One region of the Gracilibacillus xinjiangensis genome, then DNA from elsewhere that is predicted to be linked to it. Evidence: riboswitches for the same ligand, from Rfam matches in the RefSeq annotation. Region 1 holds a riboswitch; each other region holds the start of a gene.
What was found. Region 1 has a riboswitch for S-adenosylmethionine ahead of ACFOY7_RS08335 (5-methyltetrahydropteroyltriglutamate--homocysteine S-methyltransferase). Riboswitches for the same ligand answer to the same signal wherever they lie in the genome.
Positions count from the first base shown of each region.

Region 2: it holds a riboswitch for S-adenosylmethionine, as region 1 does, so the genes downstream of both, ACFOY7_RS06890 (PLP-dependent aspartate aminotransferase family protein) here and ACFOY7_RS08335 (5-methyltetrahydropteroyltriglutamate--homocysteine S-methyltransferase) in region 1, are expected to answer to the same signal.
Region 3: it holds a riboswitch for S-adenosylmethionine, as region 1 does, so the genes downstream of both, ACFOY7_RS13750 (5-methyltetrahydropteroyltriglutamate--homocysteine S-methyltransferase) here and ACFOY7_RS08335 (5-methyltetrahydropteroyltriglutamate--homocysteine S-methyltransferase) in region 1, are expected to answer to the same signal.
Region 4: it holds a riboswitch for S-adenosylmethionine, as region 1 does, so the genes downstream of both, ACFOY7_RS06055 (phosphoadenylyl-sulfate reductase) here and ACFOY7_RS08335 (5-methyltetrahydropteroyltriglutamate--homocysteine S-methyltransferase) in region 1, are expected to answer to the same signal.

Region 1 covers NZ_JBHSDT010000004.1:899,637-905,030, reverse strand. The annotation lists gene ACFOY7_RS08340 (hypothetical protein) at 260-2,203, shown strand; gene ACFOY7_RS08335 (5-methyltetrahydropteroyltriglutamate--homocysteine S-methyltransferase) at 2,434-3,537, opposite strand; SAM riboswitch class I at 3,646-3,742, opposite strand; gene ACFOY7_RS08330 (response regulator transcription factor) at 3,863-4,549, shown strand; gene ACFOY7_RS08325 (sensor histidine kinase) at 4,546-5,394, shown strand, end outside.
Region 2 covers NZ_JBHSDT010000004.1:569,319-574,712, forward strand. The annotation lists gene ACFOY7_RS06885 (GDSL-type esterase/lipase family protein) at 1-738, opposite strand, end outside; gene ACFOY7_RS06890 (PLP-dependent aspartate aminotransferase family protein) at 1,014-2,729, opposite strand; SAM riboswitch class I at 2,809-2,923, opposite strand; gene ACFOY7_RS06895 (Hsp20/alpha crystallin family protein) at 3,092-3,559, shown strand; gene cls (cardiolipin synthase) at 3,627-5,069, shown strand; gene ACFOY7_RS06905 (ABC-F family ATP-binding cassette domain-containing protein) at 5,102-5,394, shown strand, end outside.
Region 3 covers NZ_JBHSDT010000008.1:509,994-515,387, forward strand. The annotation lists gene ACFOY7_RS13740 (magnesium transporter CorA family protein) at 1-349, opposite strand, end outside; gene ACFOY7_RS13745 (GGDEF domain-containing protein) at 630-1,766, shown strand; SAM riboswitch class I at 1,959-2,071, shown strand; gene ACFOY7_RS13750 (5-methyltetrahydropteroyltriglutamate--homocysteine S-methyltransferase) at 2,165-3,271, shown strand; gene ACFOY7_RS13755 (RluA family pseudouridine synthase) at 3,420-4,097, shown strand; gene ACFOY7_RS13760 (DUF4145 domain-containing protein) at 4,179-5,282, shown strand.
Region 4 covers NZ_JBHSDT010000004.1:369,690-375,083, forward strand. The annotation lists gene ACFOY7_RS06050 (assimilatory sulfite reductase (NADPH) flavoprotein subunit) at 1-1,389, opposite strand, end outside; gene ACFOY7_RS06055 (phosphoadenylyl-sulfate reductase) at 1,488-2,213, opposite strand; SAM riboswitch class I at 2,347-2,465, opposite strand; gene ACFOY7_RS06060 (sensor histidine kinase) at 2,723-3,829, shown strand; gene ACFOY7_RS06065 (response regulator) at 3,826-4,464, shown strand; gene ACFOY7_RS06070 (ABC transporter ATP-binding protein) at 4,576-5,394, shown strand, end outside.

The DNA of each region.
Region 1 (5,394 bases):
ACATGTATTTTCTAATAAGGAAAAATTTCCAAGAAAGGTGGTGCTGATGAAAAAAACTATTTAAGAGGAGGGATGATCATATTAAAGGGTTTTAAGGAAAAAATAGAATGTGTCGTTACCTTCAAATGTTTGGCCGCATAAGAGATAACGACTAAGAATACGCTTTCTTTCATTCTGTTTAACATCATTCTATTATTTTTGAGATTCATTTGCAAGGTTTTTGCTGTTAGATTTATTTTAAAATATTAGGAGGGTTTTCATGAATACAAAAAAATATGCTTTCAATGGTTTACAAAGTAACTCATTGAAAGCAGGATATTTACAGTTTAACGAGGGTTTATTAAAACGAGCAATTTGTGCCGATCTTTTGGATGCTATGGAAGAACTAAGGATAAAAAAAATAAAAGATTTATCACCCACAGATGAACAGTTCATAAAGAATACTCCATATTCTATTAGTGAATATTGTACACTAAATGATTTTTATATAAGAATTCAAAGTGAATTAAAATCATTAGTACAGGAATTTCCTGAATTAGAGACATTTCAGACGCTTTTTCTCCATGAAATAAATCAAATACTGGAACAAAATCAAGATTCGAAGACTTTATTAAATAACATTTTTCACATCTATTCATTACTTAACCTCCACTTAGAAGCATGGGAAGAAAGACAAAATTCCAGTAAGCTATATATGAAAGATGGCAGATTCTATATACACATAGAACTAGAAGGTGATTTAGATAACATTGAACCGCCAGAGCTAACAAATTCTCAATATTTACATGTAATCAGTAATCTTATTACAGACTTACGGAAGCAAAATCGCTTACCAACTATTGATGAACGAATGGCAATTCGCTTTGCCTATGTACTATTAGAAAAAGGGCATCGTTATAATGGTCCTATTATTCCTTGGGGAAATTCAGGCTTCCGTGATGTTCAAACTTATGCTTCCATTACTGATCCAGGATTAGGACATTTGTATGGAACCTTAAAGTCCAACGATAATTTAAAAGGGGTGATTGTTCACATTGAACACCTGGAAAGAGGTAGTGATCAAGACCGTGAATTAGTTGAGCCGTACCGCATACCCAATTTCAACATTATTGGGAGAGTTAAGTTGAATGTTGGTGGTGATGCACCATCCTCATCATATGTCGGGAGACCATTATTTGAAAGTGATTTTAAACCTTCTGCTGTAAAAACTGTACATACATGGTCTGCAGCATGTTCAGCTATTTTTATGGATGGTTTAACCGAATGCAAATTAGCAATTGAGAGGATGACAGCAACTGAGGCAATACGATTCATGAAATACATGGCGGGTAATGTTCGAAGAGATCCACATACCCAAGCATTAGCGGCAGCTTTCAACATAAACACGCCTATTTTAGATGACCGTGAGAAAACTATAAAAGAAAATAACGGCAAACCGAAGCTAATTACAGATCGCTTTGAAATTGGAATGTTAGGCATTGAAATAGTTAAAGAAGGCGGATTTGATAAAGTTACTTGGGATGGAACAGCTAATACGTATCCAAGTAAGTGTGTAATTGAGCAACTTACCTTCTCCGAAGCACTTACAATGGTTCATAAAGCACATGAAGAAGGTTTACTTACTTATTTTTCTGCTGGATTCAGGTTCAAGCACTTACCTCAAGTCATCTATACAGGTACGGATGGTATCGGATTGGGCGGCGCTCAAATTCTTCGTTACATGGACTCAAATACAGGATTCCATGGGCCTTTTAAAGAAGAGAACATATCTAAAATTATTGATATCAGAGAGAAAGCAACCAAAGATACGAAAGGAAAAGCTGCTATTTTATTAAGTAGATTAGACCGTTTGTATTTTGAAAAGAGCATTACACCTAATGACAACAAGAAACGTCAATTACTCTTTACCCAATTAAAGAACAATGAAGTAGCTGAACTAGCAGAGACTATTCAAAAGTTGGCTCATATTGATGCATTACCTCATGATACTTCACATCCGTTATACAGCTGGGCACAACGCTTGATTTCAGCTAATACTACGTGTATGGCTGCGCAAATTTTCGAAGAAACAAAACAATGGGGAGAATTTCTGGATTCTCTAAGTACTGCTATGGATAACCAAGATTACGAAAAGCTGTCTGAACTTTTGTTCTCCATAGAAAAAGTGGAAAAATCCAATACAGGAGAACTAGTAACTGTTTAATGTAACTTTAAAAGCGGAGGGTTTCCTTAGCGATATACTTACTCTAATCACCATTTTCTCATCATTGTTTTTCCCTTCTTTTCATTTTTATTTAGAAGAAATGAGTGCAGTAATGAATACATTGATGAACAGTAATGAAGAGTAAGCATACGTACTTGATGGAACAGTGAACATGCATTTCCAGAAAATGAAAAGACTATCACTCTGTTGAGCGATAGTCTTCTATTATTTTATCCCCAAATCTCTTTTGATACATCAACAATAAATTTTAATTTCTTCCATTGCTCTTCTTCTGTCAGGATATTTCCATGATGTGTTGATGCAAAGCCACATTGTGGACTTAAGCAAAGTTGATCAAGAGGAATATATTCGGACGCTTCTTTAATTTTTGCTTTTATTGCTTCCTTATCTTCCAGTTCACCTGTTTTAGAAGTCACAGCACCCACAACCACTCTCGCTCCACCTTTTGGAATTTCAGCCAGTGGTTCGAATCCGCCTGATCTTTCATCATCATACTCTAAGAAGAAACCATTTACCTTTTCTTTTGCAAATAAAGTTGGTGCAATTAACTCATAACTGCCCTTAAATGCCCATGATGATTGATAGTTCCCGCGACATAAATGTGTTGTAACAATTAAATCTTCCGGCTTGTCTTCCAGGACACCATTTACCACCCTTAGTGCCAGATCGATATATTGTTCCCGATTATAGATATCTCCTTCAAAACTCATGTCTGGTGAAGAAAGTCCAGCAATATATACATCATCAAATTGTAAATAACGGCAACCTGCATCATAAAATGCTTTCACAGCATCCTTGTATGCTTGAATGATATCTTTAGTGAATTCTTCCATATCGGGATAGAAATCATGGTTTCTTAAATTAGGATAAAAGAATTGGTTTGGACTAGGTATTGTTTGCTTAGCTACAGCCCTGTTGCCAACAATCTCCTTGAAATCTTTAAAGTGTTGAATAAAAGGATGATCTGGATTAAAAGAAATCTTCCCAATGTTTCTAACATTATATGGTTCTGTTTCTAAGTCAGCAAATTGATACCCATGGTCTGGTACATACCCCTCGTAACCATTCAAGTTTTCCATAAAATCAGTATGCCACCACAGCCTTCTAAACTCTCCATCAGTAACAAGCTCTAAACCAGCTTCAATTTGCTTGTCTACAATTCTTTTTACCTCTTCTATTTGAATCTCATTTAACTGATCCTCTGTTATTTTTCCTGCTTTAAAATCAGCTTGTGCTTGCTTTAATCTTTCAGGTCTTAATAAACTTCCTACATGGTCTGCTCGAAATGGTGCTACATTTGTAATTGTTGTCATAATTATCCTACTCTCAATATGTATTTATCTATTCTTATGATAACATGAGAAAATGAGAAAAAACCTCTTCTTACAAATAAGAAGAGGTTGAATGCCGTTTCACTGCTCTTCTTATCTTCAGCAAACGCTACTGGAATTAGCACAGTACAATATGTCTGTTGCTGAGGCTTCAAAGGGCCAGTCCCTCCACCTCTCTGGATAAGAATAGATATGTAATTATTAACTATGGTAATCTAGCAATTGGAAAATGTCAACAATATTATTCGTTTTATCACTTTTTTATCATGTCTGTGCTATATTATTGAAAAGAAGGTGGTGAATCAGGATGTCGTCCATATTGATTGTTGAAGATGAAGAGAAACTTGCAAGAGTATTGGAATTGGAATTAAGTTATGAGGGATATGAAACAGAAACAGCTTTAGATGGACAACATGCTTTTCAGTTATTGCATTCAAATACTTACCAATTGGTATTATTAGATATTATGTTACCAGGAATGAGTGGTCTCGAAGTGTTAAGAAGATTTCGCAAAATAAATAAAGATACACCTATTATTCTATTAACAGCAAGAGACGAAGTGCATGATAAAGTATCAGGTTTAGATCTTGGTGCAAATGATTATGTAACAAAGCCGTTCCAAATCGAAGAACTGCTGGCTAGAATTAGAGTACATTTAAGAACAAATACTAATCAACAACAGGAAACAGACATGCTGCTATTTGATGATCTTCTGATTGATTTGAAATCGAGAAGTGTAAAAAGAGGCACACAGTCAATTGAACTGACACCAAGGGAATATGATTTACTAACATTTTTACTTAAAAATAAAAACCAAGTCTTCCAAAGAGAGCAACTGCTCGATAAAGTTTGGGGATATAACTATGCTGGTGATACAAATGTAGTAGATGTATATATTCGTTATGTCCGAAATAAAATCGACAAACCATTTAATAAGTCTACCATCCAGACGATTCGCGGTGTTGGTTATACTATAAAGGACATAAAGATATGAAACTGGGGACAAAAGTACAGTTATTTTTAAGTATAGGAATGGTAATTGTTGTTGTGTTCGTCAACAGTGTTGTCTATTTTTTATATGAAAGCAGAGTTAGTGAGAACGAGATAGCTCGTGTGAAGGAAGATGCGCTATCCATTATGGAGGCTATTGCTCAGCAAGATGAAATCAATGTAGACAGTTCGCGCCTATTAAAGGCATTCTTACCTGCTAATGGAATGATTCGTATTATTGATGAAACAAACCATCCGATCCATAACTATGCCAAAGACGCAAGCTACCATAATTGGCCAGTTCAATATACCGACAAAGAGATGACAACACTAAACCATTCATCAGATGATATACCATATGTACAGGTAGCCATCCCTGTTATTTGGAATGATGGATCCATTGTTACTCTTCAAGTAAGTGAAGCTTTATATTCCATGAAAGATGCACTCAACAGACTCCAAGTTGTTTTATTGATCACTTCATTATTTATGATCATACCAGCTATTTTAGCAGGCATCATGATCGCTCACTATGTTACTAAACCGATAAAGAGGCTAACAAGGGAGATCAACAGTAATCCAAAGAATGGAAAATGGGAAAAAATATCGATAACAGCAAATGGGAAAGATGAGATTGCTGAAATGCAACTAGCATATAATCAAATGATTGATCGAATTGACGAGAATATGGCTAAACAAGCCCGATTTGTTTCAGATGCGTCTCATGAGTTAAAAACACCACTATCTGTGATAACCAGCTATACAGAGTTACTACAGAGACGAGGTAAAGAAAGAACAGAAATATTTGATGAAGCTGTTGATGCCATTCTTTCAGAAGCTGGTAGAATG
Region 2 (5,394 bases), 330 kb from region 1:
CCATCTTGTTAGTATTACTTCTAATTCTTCAATTTCACTAAAGTATTGTTCAAAAGGGTTAAAGAAACCTAGCAGATAGATTTCTGTATCTGGTTGAATTTCAAAAACTCTATTGATAATTTGGCCCAAACGGTCTTTATAAGGCCCTCTCTCTTCAATGAAAGGTTCCTCCGTTAAATCAATAAAATTATCCTTCAACACTTTCATAATGTCGTTTGCTCCAATGGTGATAAGCACGATATCAGCATCTTCAATCGATGTGACAATTTCTTCATTTTCTAAACGTTTCAACAATTGATCTGTTCGATTTCCCCGCTTACCGAAATTATCGATGGTAACCTTTGCTTCTTCGTTGTCGAAGTGTTCTTCTAATACACCGACATATCCACCGTTATCCGTTTCATCACCAACACCTTGAGTCAGTGAATCGCCAATTGCGACAATATGTGTATCTTTCTTGAAGAAAGTTAATGCATCAATAAAAACATCCTTCATTGCATCACCAAAATTTTCCGTTTCCTCTTCAATTTCTTCTTCCAGCTCTTGTGAAAGGTTTTCATTGTCTGATTCCTGATCATGATCATCTATATTTAGTTCATTCGTTTCTGTCTGATTCGTGTCAGGAGAGGATGTTGATATATTGTCTTGATTATTAGTACCGAAATCTATTATTATCAGCGCACTGGCTGTACTGCCTATTATTAATAGGACAAGCAAACTTATGAGGATTTTTTTCATTGCACACACCTTCGATTAGACATTCTTAGATTGTTCTACTGTATATTTCTATACCCATCTTTCTTGTTTTTCACACGTTATAATATATGCATCAAACAGGGAAAACATGTGATATGTAATTTGCCAGGGCAAATGCTTAAGGGAGTTCATTCACTGCTCTGGCAATAATAAATGAGTGTATTTTATCACAGTAAGCAATCCGGGTAAACAGAAATAACCGTGAATCAATAAAGATCCACGGTTATTCTCTCTTGAATAACGGATAGGGAAGGGGATTACTCTCCACGGCGTAAGCGGTCAGCCTCTTGGTAAGGACAACGGTTTTCTACAATAATTTGTCCTTTTGCTTCCGCATTTGCTTTAATTGTGCTATCAGCTTCTTCTCTAAACCACACGATTTTAGCTTTGCCCGAAACTAGATTCGGATTATTAGATTCTACTACTAATACTATATCAATGTCTCCTTCTGCATCGGAAGGGTTACTAACTGCTGGAACACCATAAAGGGTGCTTTCCTGTTCACTGACAGGTGTAATTTGAAAACCTAGCTTTTGTAAATTAGCAACAGTATTTGCAGCCTCCTCACTATAGCCTACTACTGCAATATTTTTTTGGCGGATTCCGGCATTCTCTCTGGCATATGGTGAAGATAACGCCCATACAATCGCTTTTTCAGCATCTATTTTAATTGTCGGTTCACTATTTGTTGCTTTAGCAATTGCTTGATCTAAGTCTTTAATAATATCATCAGCTGTTTCAATCCCGACAGATAAGCGGACAAGTTCTTCTGTCACACCAGATGACTTTAACTGTTCTGCGGATAATTGTTGATGAGTTGTTGAGGCGGGGTGGATAATTAATGACTTCGCATCACCAACATTTGCAACATGTGACCATAACTGGATGTTATTAATAATACCACGTCCAGCTTCTCTGCCACCCTTGATTCCGAAAGTAATGATGGAACCAAAATGATTGCGTAAATACTTTTTCGCTAATTCATGTGAAGGGTGATTTTCTAAACCTGGATAATTTACCCATTCAACTTGTGGATGATCATTTAAATATTCTGCTACCGCTTTTGTATTTTCGCTATGACGTTCGATACGCAAATGCAATGTTTCTAGCCCTTGTAAGAAATAAAAAGCATTCTGCGGGCTTAGACATGCACCAATATCACGTAATAACTGCACACGCAATTTAATGGCGAAGGCAGGCGGTCCAATATCAATACCGAAACGAATGCCATGGTATGTTTCGTCAGGTTCAACAAAACCTGGAAACTTGTCGCTGTTCCAATTAAACTTGCCACTATCAACTACTATGCCACCTATGGTTGTTCCATGACCTCCAATCCACTTTGTTGCGGAATGGACAACGATATCTGCACCCCATGCAATTGGTTTACATAGATATGGGGTAGCAAAAGTATTATCAATAATAAGCGGGATACCATTTTCATGTGCGATATCAGCAACAGCTTCAATATCGAAAATATTTAAGCTTGGATTAGTAATAATTTCTCCGAATATTGCTTTTGTTTTAGGTGTGATCGCAGTGCGGAAATTCTCTGGATTCGATCCATCGATAAATTTCACATCAATTCCATACTTTGGTAACGTTTTGTTAAATAAATTGAACGTTCCTCCATATAAATTACTGTCAGCAAGAATTTCATCACCTGTATTTGCTAGATTCAGAATGGCTAGAGTAATTGCCGCCATTCCAGAGGATGTGGCAACAGCAGCAACACCATCTTCCAGTAATGCCACACGCTGTTCGAATGCATCAACTGTAGGATTCATAATTCGCGAATAAATATTGCCAGGTTCTGCTAGAGCAAATAAGTTCTGTGCATGTTCTGTGTCATTAAATACATAAGATGTTGTCTGGTAAATAGGGACAGCACGTGAATTAGTGGCAGGATCTACTTGTTGGCCGCCATGAAGCAATGATGTTTCATTGCCTGTAAAATCGAATGAATGTGTCATAATACCCCTCCAATTAATATGTAATAAAAAAACCTCTTCTTATCCAGGTAAGAAGAGGTTTGTGTTAACTTATATCCTCCTCTTATCTTTCAGGTTTGCACCTGTAGGAATTAGCACCTTTTCAACTTGGATGCTCCAAACTGACGGTTGCCGGGCTTCAACGGGCCTAGTCCCTCTGCCTCTCTCAATAAGAGTCTATTAATGAAATTATTAATCATATTATAAGTGAAAAGAATGTAAGCGTCAATCATAATGATCAATTTTTGCAATCAGCTCCATTAATTTTTTTAGGCAAATACCTATTACACTCTCTTTACAGGTGCATAGACTAGTATAAAAATAAAAAAAGAAAGGTGATAAAAATGGATAATAAAGAAAAAAGATCAGAACGACTCCCGGTTTGGGGAGATGAACTAATTAGAAAGCTGGATGCATTTATCTACGATAAACCAACACGAAATATTATGGGGACAATTGACCAGTTTTTTGAAAGAGCAAGAGGCCCTGAGAGAATTCCGGCAGATATTTTAGAAACAGAAAAAGAATGGCTGGTCCGTGTTGATTTGCCTGGTGTTAAGAAAGAACAGATTCAGTTAGCTGTTCATGGAAGTCAACTATTGATAAATATTTCGCATAAGGAAGAAACCGAGCATTATGATCAAACGTATCACTATTACAGAAAAGAGAGAAAAGAACAGTATAAGGAACGAACGATTACATTACCATACATGATTGATAAGGATAAAGTCAAAGTAACGTTTACTAATGGCGTATTACAAATCAAAGGTCCAAAGAATAGTCCAGACGAAAAATACTTGTCCATTGATTAACGAAGTGTTGATTCGCTCGTATTAGGGAAAAGTATGCTATATTAAGACAAGGAAAGGGGGGCATCAGATGGGTGTTTATCAATTAGTAATAAGTTTTCTTTTAATTTTTAATATTATATTATCTTTAGCGATCATCTTTTTAGAGAGAAAAAATGCAACATCAACATGGGCATGGATTATGGTTTTAACATTCATTCCTATTTTTGGATTTATTCTATACTTAATTTTCGGTCGAAAGCTTAGTAATAAGACGATCTTTACATGGGATACAAAGAGTAAATTAGGTGTAAAAACAGCTGTACAACACCAATTGAGAGAGATTGAATCAAAACAGTTTCAAGTAAATGATGAAAGAATGCATGCATATGAGGATTTGTTTTACTTACATTTACGGAACAATGATGCCATCTTCTCACAAGATAATGATGTAAAAGTGTTTACTGATGGGAATCGGAAGTTTAATGCACTAATAGAAGATATTGAGAAAGCAAAAGATCATATTCACTTAGTTTACTATATTGTGAGATCAGATCATTTGGGACAGCGGTTAGCGGATGTGCTGATGAGAAAAGCGCAAGAGGGTGTGGAAGTAAGGTTTCTGTATGATGATATGGGATCAAGGAAGTTAAGCCGGAAATTAATACGGAAAATGCGTCAAGCAGGGGCAGAGGTGGAAGGATTCTTTCCCCCATTAATTCCAAAAGTTAATCTGAAAATTAATCATCGGAATCACCGTAAATTGGCGATCATTGATGGAGAAATCGGCTATATCGGTGGTTTTAATATTGGTGATGAATATTTAGGTGTTGATAAACGATTTGGTTATTGGCGGGATACCCACTTAAGGGTTGTTGGCAGTGCAGTCAACCATATGCAAACACGTTTTATTCTTGATTGGAATCAGGCTTCTCGCAATGACATTGATTACCATAAGCGTTATTATGCAACAAAGCCTGCAGGTAAAATTGGTATGCAAATTGTTTCAAGCGGTCCTGATTCGGAGTGGGAGCAAATTAAGCATGGCTATATGAAAATGATTATGTCTGCAAAGAAATATATTTTTATCCAAACACCGTATTTTATTCCAGATGAGAGTCTGCTAGATGCATTAAAGATAGCATGTTTGTCCGGTGTTGATGTTAGAATTATGATACCGAACAAGCCTGATCACCCGTTTGTCTATTGGGCAACATACTCTTATATTGGTGAATTACTGAAAGCAGGGGCAACGGTTTATATTTATCAGAAGGGATTCTTACATGCTAAGATGATTATAGTAGATGGAGCCATTGCATCTGTCGGAACGGCAAATATTGATGTAAGAAGTTTCCGTCTGAACTTTGAGGTGAATGCTTTTATATATAATGAGACATTGGCAGAAATGCTTGTGGATGAATTTGAGAAAGATATGGAAAATGTAACACAACTAACTTATGCGCTATATCAAAAAAGGCCGTTATGGATTCGATTTAAAGAATCGGTATCACGGTTGATATCGCCTATTTTATAATCAGGAATGTCTGAAAGAAGGAGTTGACCGCATTGCGAGGCTTGAAAGTAGAAGGATTAACAAAAACATATGGGGAAAAAGTGCTTTTTGACAGTATCACTTTCTCCGTAAGTGAGAATGACCGGATCGGGTTGATTGGTGTAAATGGAACAGGGAAATCTACATTACTGAAAGTATTAGCAAAATTAGACACAGCTGAATCTGGCGGGATGGACCACCCAAATGATTATCGAATGGAATACTTAGATCAGGAACCGAAATTAGATAGCGGATTATCTGTCCTTGACCAGATTTATTATGGTGAGGCAAAAACAATTGTGACACT
Region 3 (5,394 bases), on a different contig from region 1:
TTTGTTTTAAAAAGGATACTTCCTTATGGCAAATTGTAATAATATGTGAGTTTGTTAAGATAATACCAATTGGTATCGTAGTATATGAAGTGAAATGCTCTTGATTTTCATATTCAATTGGGAAATCATTAATAATTAGTGTACTGCCAGTGTTTTCATCATGCTCAATTCTTGCTGCTTCTTCTTCATCCAGCGGATTTTCCAAAAATTCGACTGGTACATGACAATATTTCGATATGGTCTTTATCTCCTTCATACTTGGTGCGGTACATTGGATCCAGCTGTTTTCAACAAAATTCTCTTCTCTATTTAATTTCCCCTCGGGTGTCGATAGATATATAGAAATCATAAGTATTCTTCCTTTCTAATAGAAGACTATACCACGGAGAACATACGAGTAAACAAAAATTAAAAGAGCTCATAGTAAAAATTCCATGTGTCGTATATATAACCGCATTATATAGTAAGTTAGCAATAAATAGAGAATTACCGAAATATACTATTCTAAGTAAATCGTAGGATAAAATGTAAAAAAACAATATTATAGAAGATATTAGGTGATAAGGCCTAATGGATTGTGTATAATTAATAAAAGGGTAATGCACGGAAGATAAAAGGATGGGAAACAAATGATAAATGAAAGTCACCAACTTGTTAACAATAAATTGTGGACTGTGAAAGTGCTAAATATCTATTGGATAATGGTATTCATGTCATTTGCAGGGCAAGTGATTGGTTTAATTATCACGATATACTACTTCCCATATTATGTAAAGGAGTATACAATAAGTAAATTACTAATTCCTGCAACTATACAATTAGCTGCAATGGGATTAACTAGTTACTTTATTAAGGTAAAAGGGGTAAAAGGTGCTAGAATTTTGACATTTACGGGCACGATATCTGCACTGGCTATCATTATCAGTCACCCTTCTGTACCAGGACTCCAGGTTCTGATGTTGCTGCCAATGGCTGCCATATTAATTTATTTGGATCAGAAAAAACTTAAATTTAGTTTGATTGTAAATCTTATTGGTTTGTCTTCCATTTATTTATTGCCATCAATTCGAGCTGCTGTATCTGTATATGAATATTTTGCTTATATCTTTGTTTTATTATGCAGCTACTTCGTTTTTCTGTTCATTCTATCCAGGGTAAATGAAGTTCTAGAGATGCTGCATAAGACTACAGAGAAGGAGCGGGAATTAATGGTGAAGAGTACAATGATGGAAAGGCTGACGAAGATTGATGCACTAACAGGGCTTTATAATCATAAAACATTCCATGAATATCTGGACTTTCTATATGAACAAAGTATAGTTTATGATATGCCGTTGCAATTAGCTGTTATTGATATTGACAATTTTAAAAGGGTAAATGATAAATATGGACATAGTAATGGGGATATTGTATTAAAGCGTGTGGCAATTGCCATTTCCGAAAAAGTAACAGAGGATGATATTGTTGCCAGGTATGGGGGGGAAGAATTTGCTGTATTACTGACAAACAAACAGTTAGAAACAACCTATAGTTTGTTAGAAGAAATTCGTTGTCATATTTCTGAACAGTTTCATGAGGAATTAAATGGAAATGTAACGGTTAGTATTGGCTTGAAACACCTCGAGAAACACTTATCTAAGGTGGATTTCTTTGATGAAGCAGATGATCTTCTATATCGGGCAAAACATAAAGGGAAAAATCAAATTGTCTGTGACCAATTAAATCTAGCATCCTTTAATGAAAAGGCACTAAATGGCCAGCATTAGTAATATATCATTGTTTATGGTTTTTAATATTCTGAATTCTTTGAAAAAAAGTATTGCATTTTATTGAACGATATATTAAACTTACAATCAGTTACTCATAAGTACTAGCTACTGGTTGAGTTACACCATCCATTAATCCGGGATATAAATAATTCCTGGAAATGAAAGTATCATTTTATAAAATTAAATAATTTCTTATCAAGAGAGGCGGAGGGATTTGGCCCTGCGATGTCTCAGCAACCAGTCTATATCGATAGACCCGGTGCTAATTCCAATAGACTGTCAAACAGTCTAAAAGATAAGAAGAATGACTTTTGCTAATGAAAGGCCTTCTTCTTAGAAGGTCTTTTTTGATGCTAATTAAGAAAAGTTAAATGCCAAAAAAAGGAGAATGAACAATGACAACAAAACTAATTACAGCACCATTTAAAGCCGACCATGTAGGAAGTCTGTTAAGACCAGAGAGTCTGCTGAAAGCGAGAAAAGATTTTCAAGAAGGGAAAATCTCCTCAGAACAGTTGCGTGAAGTGGAGAATAAAGAAATTGCACACATTGTTGATAAACAAATTGAAGTAGGTTTAGAGCTTGTTACTGACGGAGAGTTTCGCCGTCGCTTCTGGCATACCGACTTTTTGGAGCATTTAAACGGGATTGAAGGATATGTTCCGGAAGTTGGCTATATCTTTAATGGAGAAGAAGAAACAGAGAGATATAATATCCGCAATAATGGCAAGGTTTCTTTTAATCCAAAACATCCATTTATTCAGGATTTTAAAGAATTTAACGAAATTGTTGACGGAAGAGCGGTTGCTAAACAGACAATCCCTAGTCCGAATCAATTATTTAATGAAGGAATTCGCAATGCTTCTATTTATCCAGATATTGAAGAATTTGCAAAAGATGTGATTCAGGCATATCGTGATGCAATCAAAGCATTTTATGATGCGGGTGTTCGTTACCTTCAATTTGATGATGTGTATATTGCAGGACTATCTTCACCAGATATCCCGTTTAATGACGGAGAATTTTCAAGAGATTACTTAATTGATTTGGCATTACGTGTTGTAAATGGCGTACTTGAAGACAAACCTGGTGACCTTATTGTAACAACACACCTTTGCCGTGGAAACTATCGTTCTAACTGGGCATTTGAAGGCAGTTATGACTTAATTGCACCGACATTATTCGCAAAAGAAAAAGTGAACGGCTTTTTCCTGGAGTATGATGATGAACGCTCAGGCGGTTTTAAACCATTAGATCATATTCCGAACGGCGGAGCTCACGTTGTACTTGGACTGATTACTTCAAAGAATGGAGAATTAGAGGATAAAGAATTGATTAAAGCTCGTGTAGAAGAAGCATCCAAATATGTTCCATTAAATCAGCTGTGTTTAAGTCCTCAATGCGGCTTTGCCTCTACACACCATGGGAATAAATTAACAGAAGAAGACCAATGGAATAAATTGAAGTACATTGTAGATTTAGCAAAAGAGATCTGGGGATAAAATGGTTTACACGCCTTTGTTGCATTAGAAGCGACAAAGGCTTTTTTATTGGTAAGAGCAAAAGAGATTTTGGACGAGACTATTTTAACTAGGTATAATTTATGGTATGATCGAAGACATCAATAAAAAAAAGGAGTCTGGAGATACTATGGAGATTCCGATTCTGCATGAGGATAACCATCTGCTTGCTGTCGAGAAACCTGTTAACGTTCCAGTTCAAGCAGATCGCTCACAAGATGAGGATCTGTTAAACATATTAAAAAAAGATATCAAACAACGTTATCAGAAACCGGGGAATGTATATTTAGCTTTAGTGCATCGATTAGATCGGCCTGTTGGCGGTGCCATGGTATTTGCTAAAACATCCAAAGCGGCATCCCGATTATCTGATGCGATTCGAAGAAACTCTGTCACTAAGCAATATTTAGCGGTGATTCATGGCTTGCCCTATAAGAAGTCTGGCAGATTAGAGGATTATTTAGTAAAAGATCGACAAAAAAATATAGTCAGGACAGCTTCGGAAAGGGAGACAAAAGCGAAAAAGGCGGTATTGGACTATCAAGTTCTCGAAACATCCAATAATTTTAGTCTAGTGAAAGTTGATCTGCATACAGGTCGTCCTCACCAGATAAGAGTTCAATTTGCCTCACGTGGTTTCCCTCTCTTCGGTGATCAGAAATATGGAGCAAAAGTCAATAAACCAGGACAACAAATTGCATTATGGTCCCATTGTATTGGATTTGACCACCCAGTAAAAAAAGAAGAAACCTATTGTGACTCCATCCCGCCAAATGATTATCCCTGGAATTTATGGGAAGCAATATAGTATTGGAGAGTAACTATCTTTTGATAGTTGCTTTTATTTGTCTTATAAACTATTAAAAGATTGATCGAGAGGTTAGGTATTATGAAACAGAAAAAGTATTTTTATTATTTTCTTCAGGAGATATCCTTTGAGTTAGCTCAAATTGCCAGAGAACTAGAATACAGTGTATTTACTAGTCCCAGAACAATGCTCACACATGCCCGAGTATTTGTTGAGGGAGTTATCCAGCATGTTTTTCATTTAGAAAAGATATCAGAATATGAAAAGACAGGCTTAAATGATCGAATTCATTGTTTAGTGGATCAAGGTCTTATCCTGAAAGAACAAAGTGATGCAATGCATAATATCCGCTTGCTAGGTAATGATGCAGCACATCAAACAAGAAATTTCCGGTTTTCAGAAGCATTATCTGCGTGGGAATCACTCTACATTGTGATTAAATGGTATGTAGAAACATATGGCTCTGCAACAGTGGAAGTCCCTGAATATAAAGATCCATCAATAGAACAAGCGCACACTTACGATATTCAGGAAATTCATTTACGGTTGAAAGAATTAGAGGACAATTTGACGATTCAAATTAATCAAGTAACAAATCCTGATAAGGAATTAGAAAAACACCAGAATGTACCTATAGCGGAAACTGTACTTCTTCCAGGTGATACAACGATTCGAGTCATCCAGTATAATAATGAGCAAATAGAGATTCCTTACTTTCTTCGAGATGCATTTTTATTGCCTCAAAGGTTCCCAAGTGCAGAACGATTTATGATTGCATTAGGTGGTGTCCAACAGGGACGGGTTATGAGTGAGTTACCTGCCAGGATTAATGGAATGTCGAAACTTGTGAAACGGTATAAAGAAGAAAATGAAGCATACTTCTTTTCAGATCTGAAACAATTCGTTGAGGAGGAGAGGATTCGGCGAAATGTTTTTCAGCAGCACCCTGGCGAGTTGTTTTTATTCTTTCGTTCAGAATATATAATTATGACCGATGGTTTAGCCACTACACTCTTAACGGAAGACAATTTCAGCGGCTTCCCTAATTTCCTCAGACAAATGCATGAAGATAATATTAACAAAGTAGGACAGCTGCCACAAGAACTTTTAGTCCTTGCCAAATACGATAGAGTAGGGGTAGGAACGGTAGAAAAATTATTCCGCCAGTTAAAAAATTTTCAATAATTGGATGCGTATTTTCAGTCAATTACAGTGATATGTAGTATGACAAAACGGATAATTAATTATTTCCCCATGTTTTTTAGTACTATACTTTTTTCTTAAATGAAGTATAATA
Region 4 (5,394 bases), 530 kb from region 1:
CCCTGTTCCTGGTCCAATCATAATAACAGGTGTGGACTCATCAAATGGGAATTTAAAGTTTGGATTGCGGTGAACATATACTTCTACAACATCACCAGGTTTAATTCTTTCAGCAAATTCACCGGAACAAACTCCCGTGCGATCTCTTCCGCAGCTATTGTAACGAACTGTTGCGATAGTTAAATGAACTTCATCAGGGTTTGCCTTGTAACTGCTTGAAATGGAATATTGGCGTGCCGGTATCTTCCGCAGCCAATGCATCATCGTTGTTGGATCAAGTTCTGCTGGCGGATAATCTTGAATTAAATCAAGTAAATCCCTGCCATCGATGTATTGCTTAATTTGCTCATTGTCAGCAATTAATTTTAGTAAATCATCATTTTTGAAATAACTTACAGCCTTATCAAGCAAGCCTTTTGTCAATCTGGTAATTTCAAAAATGGATGTTAATGCTTCGTGAATGGAGCGAATTTCTCCTTGTTTATTGATCGGAACTGTTTGCTCTGGATTCCAGTCTAGTTGTTTAATAACTTGCTTTACTAAGTCCGGGTCATTTTTTGGATAGATTGCTAGACAATCCCCCGGTTCATAACTGAAGTTTGAACCATCCAGAGATAATTCAATATGTCTCGTTTCCTTATTCGAACCTTTTCCACTTAAATTAATATTTTCCAGAACTTCAGCAGAGAAAGGGTTGCTTTTTGAGTAAATGGGTTGTTCAGCTGGTGTAGGTGCTGCAATGTCAACGGTCTGTTGATTACCCTGGTCTTCTTCTAACTTTGCTAACACTCCGTTCATCCACTCTTCTGCCAACTCATCGTAATCTACATCACAATCTACTCTGTTGTAAATTCGTGTTGCTCCTAATTCTTCTAAGCGGTTATCAAAGTCTTTACCTGTTTGACAAAAATGCTCATAAGACTCATCGCCTAATGCCAGAACAGAGAAGCGGACGTTCTCTAATTTAGGAGCTTTACGCCCAAGTAAAAATTCATGGAACTGAATGGCATTATCTGGCGGATCTCCTTCACCATGCGTAGCTGTGATGATAAATAAATCTTCTACCTCTTTAATTTTCTTTGGCTTAAAATCATCCATGCTTGATACAGATACTTTTAGATTTTTTGCTTTTAATTTATCTGTTAGGCTTTCCGCAAGTGCTTGGCTGTTCCCGGTTTCGGAACCATATAGAATGGTTATCGTCCTTGTTGGTGCTGATGTCGCTTGTGCCTGTGGTTGCCCGGGAGCTGCCGGAGCTTCTGTTGCTTGAGAAGCAGCTAAATAGCCTGCAAGCCAATTTTTTTGTGCATTGGTTAGTGTTGGTAACAGCTGATTTAAGATTTCTGTTTGCCTTTCGTCAAAAGGACTATTGACAACTTGTAATGTCAAAAAACTCACCCCTAAGTAGATTTTTGGATAAAGGATCCATTTACATAATTAAACCTATTGATTTACTTTGATATTGTCATAAAAATAAGCACCATAACTTACGTGGTGTGTAATCCGCATTCTGTTTTATTGAAATTTGTCCATCTTCCTGATCGTTCATCCCCGCCTTGCTCTACTGGTTTTGTACATGGGATACAACCGATACTAGGATAATTTTGATCGTGCAAAGGATTATATGGTAAATTATTCGACCGGATATAGTCCCATACATCATCATGAGTCCAATAAATTAGCGGACAAACTTTCACAGATTTAAACCGATTGTCTTTATTAAAAAATTCTGTGTTTGCACGACTAGGCGATTGTTCGCGTCTTAAGCCTGAAATCCATGCTGTCGCACCATTCAACACTTCTTCTAATGGTTTTATTTTCCTTATATAGCAACATTGATCAGGATTTCGTTTCCATAAAGCCGAACCATGCTGCTCTGACTGCTCTTCTAACGTCAATTCAGGTCGTTTCATCTCAATTTGTAATTGTGGATACTTTTCTTTCACTTGATCAATTAAATCATATGTTTCCTGAAAGTGAAGGTCTGTATCAAGGAAAACTAACTTCGCATCAGGTTTTACTTTAGAAATTAAATCAATCAAAACCATACTTTCTGCACCAAAGCTGCAAGCATACACTAAGGAATCTCCATAAGACCCGTAAGCGTAGTCAATAATATCTTGAGCACCTTTTGTCTGATCCTCTGCGTCTGGTGTAAATCCATTCCAGTGACTCTCTCGATAATGTTCATACGTAATTAACTGCTCTGTCATGTATAAACATCCTCCTTTTGTTTTGATACAATCCTATTGGAAGAACGTGATTTGCCTCATACTTGATGGCAATTTACCTTATAATAAAAAACCTCTTATCTGGTTTGATAAGAAGTTTGATTGACATCACTACTTCTTATCTTCCGGGTACTCGTAGTATATGCTGTCCCGCAGGATTTGGCACAGTGTTCTAAGTTCGAACCTGTTGCCGAGGATTCACCGGGCCTGCCCCTCCACCTCTCTGGATAAGAATTGCTTTCTATGAACATTTAATGTAATACTATAACTATTTTTTGGCAATGTCAATAGAGATTTATGAAAAAGTGTACGAAGAATATAGATTGAGAGTATTTTACTATATAGTAATATTGCCAAACGTTAAGTAGGTTAATAATGTCATTCTGTTCATTTAACGTCTTACAAGTGCTTTGCACGATAATATTTCCGAAGCTCGAATCTTCTGAATTATGGTATATTATTGAGAAAGGGGGGGGCATATGCGGGGGTCAATGTGGCTTTGGTTATTATTATGGCTGTTGGCATGGACAGGTGGATTAATTGTCGAGATGGATGCTGAGTCTCATTCGGCATACCTTTTTGGAATGGCAGCCATTTTTTTCTCATTATTCTTCTTTCGTTCTATCATAAAAAAGGGAAATTACATCATTTGGTTCGGTTTATGCATTGTACTAACTGTTACATTTCTTATCCCATTGAATGGGGTAGTGAATCCATTTGTTTGGATGATGTTTATTTTTTTAATTGTCCATATTACTTATCTTTTCAGAGGAAAAACGATGTATAGCTTGTTAATCATCGTGATAGGATCCATTTATTTAATACATATGGAGTTTTTTTCACCTATAATTCTCCTCATGCTTTTTTTAGTATCTATATCTACAATTTTATTCGCTTATTATTTTCAAAAAAACGTAAAAGATGTAACAGACTTAGAAGAACGTTATCAGGCGCTATTGCATACGTATCGCAAGGTAAAACGTGATTCGATATCGAATGATGAGCATGTCAGGCAACAAGAGCGTATTTATATAGGAAGAGAAATTCATGATCGTGTTGGTCATACATTAACGAATTTATTAATGCAAATTGAAATATTAAGGCTGCAGGATAATCGTGAGGAGTGGAGCCAGCTAAAAAGTTTAGCACAAGAAAGTTTATCCGAAACGAGAAAAGCAGTGAAAGCATTAAAGGAAGATAAGATTACAGGGATTGCAGCAATTATTCAATTAATTCGTAAACTCGAGGCAGAGCAGTACATATCAATATCATTTTCGATGCGGCAAAATGCTCTGTCTATTTCATTGAGTCCAGAACAGGCTAGCGTTGTTTATCGTGCCATTCAGGAATCACTAACTAATGTTATGAGACACAGTTCTGGAAAAGAGGCGACAATCATTCTGGAAGCGCCTGGTGCCACCCATTTCCGGTTTGAAGTGATTAATCCATTACAAAATGAAATAGACATAAAAGAAGGATTTGGTTTAAAGGCGATGAGGGAACGACTGATTCAAATTGGCGGTCAATTAGAGGTTCAATCATACAGTAACCAATTTGTTATTCGTGGCATGTTTCCAATAAAGGGGGGTCCTAAGTGATAAAGATATTATTAGCCGAAGACCAAGCAATTGTTAGACAGGGAATTAAAATGATGTTGGAAACTGATCCAACCATCCATGTAACAGGTGAAGCAAAAAATGGCCAGGAAGCATTAAAATTACGTGAGCAGAATTATTATGATATGGCGATATTAGATATAAGAATGCCAGAGATGGATGGATTGCAAGCGGCAAAAGAGTTGCTAAGACGCTTTCCGGAAATGAAGGTACTGATGCTGACAACATTTAATGATGAAGAATATGCTGTTCAGGCGTTGAAAATAGGTGTTCATGGATACCTGCTGAAGGATGCAGAAGCAAGCCAGCTTATCCATGCAATCAAAAATTGTTTAGCTGGTGGATTACAATTACCAGGTGAGGTAGCGAAGAAAGTCGTCCCGCATTTGCTGGAAAAAAGGGCGCCTGTTAATGAAGGTCATCCTGTTTCATTAACGAAAAGAGAAACAGATATATTATGTTTGCTTGGAGAAGGGAAGAGTAATAAAGAAATTGCAGAGGCATTGGCTTTATCTGTAGGTACGGTAAAAAATCATATTAGTCAACTTCTTGATAAGCTTGAATTAAGGGACCGTACACAAATTGCTATCTATGCGATACGGAATGGTTATGTATAAAATGACTTAAGTCACAGTTTGGATGAAAAGTAATGACTGAGGGCAGTGTTCGCACTGTCCTTTTTCAATTAAACTAAGAATATATTAATGAACTAAAGGAAGGTGAACCCTTTGCTAGAAACAGAGGCATTGCGCAAAGTATATAAAAAGCAAGTAGCGGTGGATGATGTCAGTTTATATTTAAAACAAGGAGAATCTGTTGGGTTACTGGGACCAAATGGTGCAGGGAAATCGACATTCATCTCGATGATCGCCACTTTAATGAAGCCAACATCGGGGATTGTAACATGGAATGGGCAAGATGTAATTAAAAATCCAAACATTATCCGTCCGACGTTAGGGGTTGTGCCTCAAGAGATTGCTTTGTATAAGGAATTATCTGCATATGAGAATGTAAAATTTTTCGGCAAGATTTATCGGTTAAAAGGAAAGCAATTAGAACAGCGAATTCAAGAAGTCTTAAAACTGGTTGGACTAGAAGATCGGCAAAAGGAACTTGTAAAAAATTATTCCGGCGGGATGCAAAGACGAATCAATATTGCTGTAGCCCTGTTGCATAACCCGGACATCATCATTATGGATGAGCCGACAGTGGGGATTGATCCACAGTCACGTCATTATATTTTAGAAATGGTGAAAACGTTAAATGAAGAACAAGGGATGACCGTTCTTTACACCTCACACTATATGGAGGAAGTAGAAAGGTTATGTGACAGAATATATATAATGGATCATGGGAAGGTAATTGCAACAGGTACAAAAGATGAGCTGACAAGTATTTTATCAAGTGAAGAAACGATCCATCTTGAAACAGATCAGTCATCCATAACTTTTGAAGAAGCGCTGAAAGAGCAGTCATCAGTCTTGAAGGTTACAGAGTGGGAGAAAGGGCTAAAGTTAATCGTACCGAAAAACAGTCGTAAACTGGCA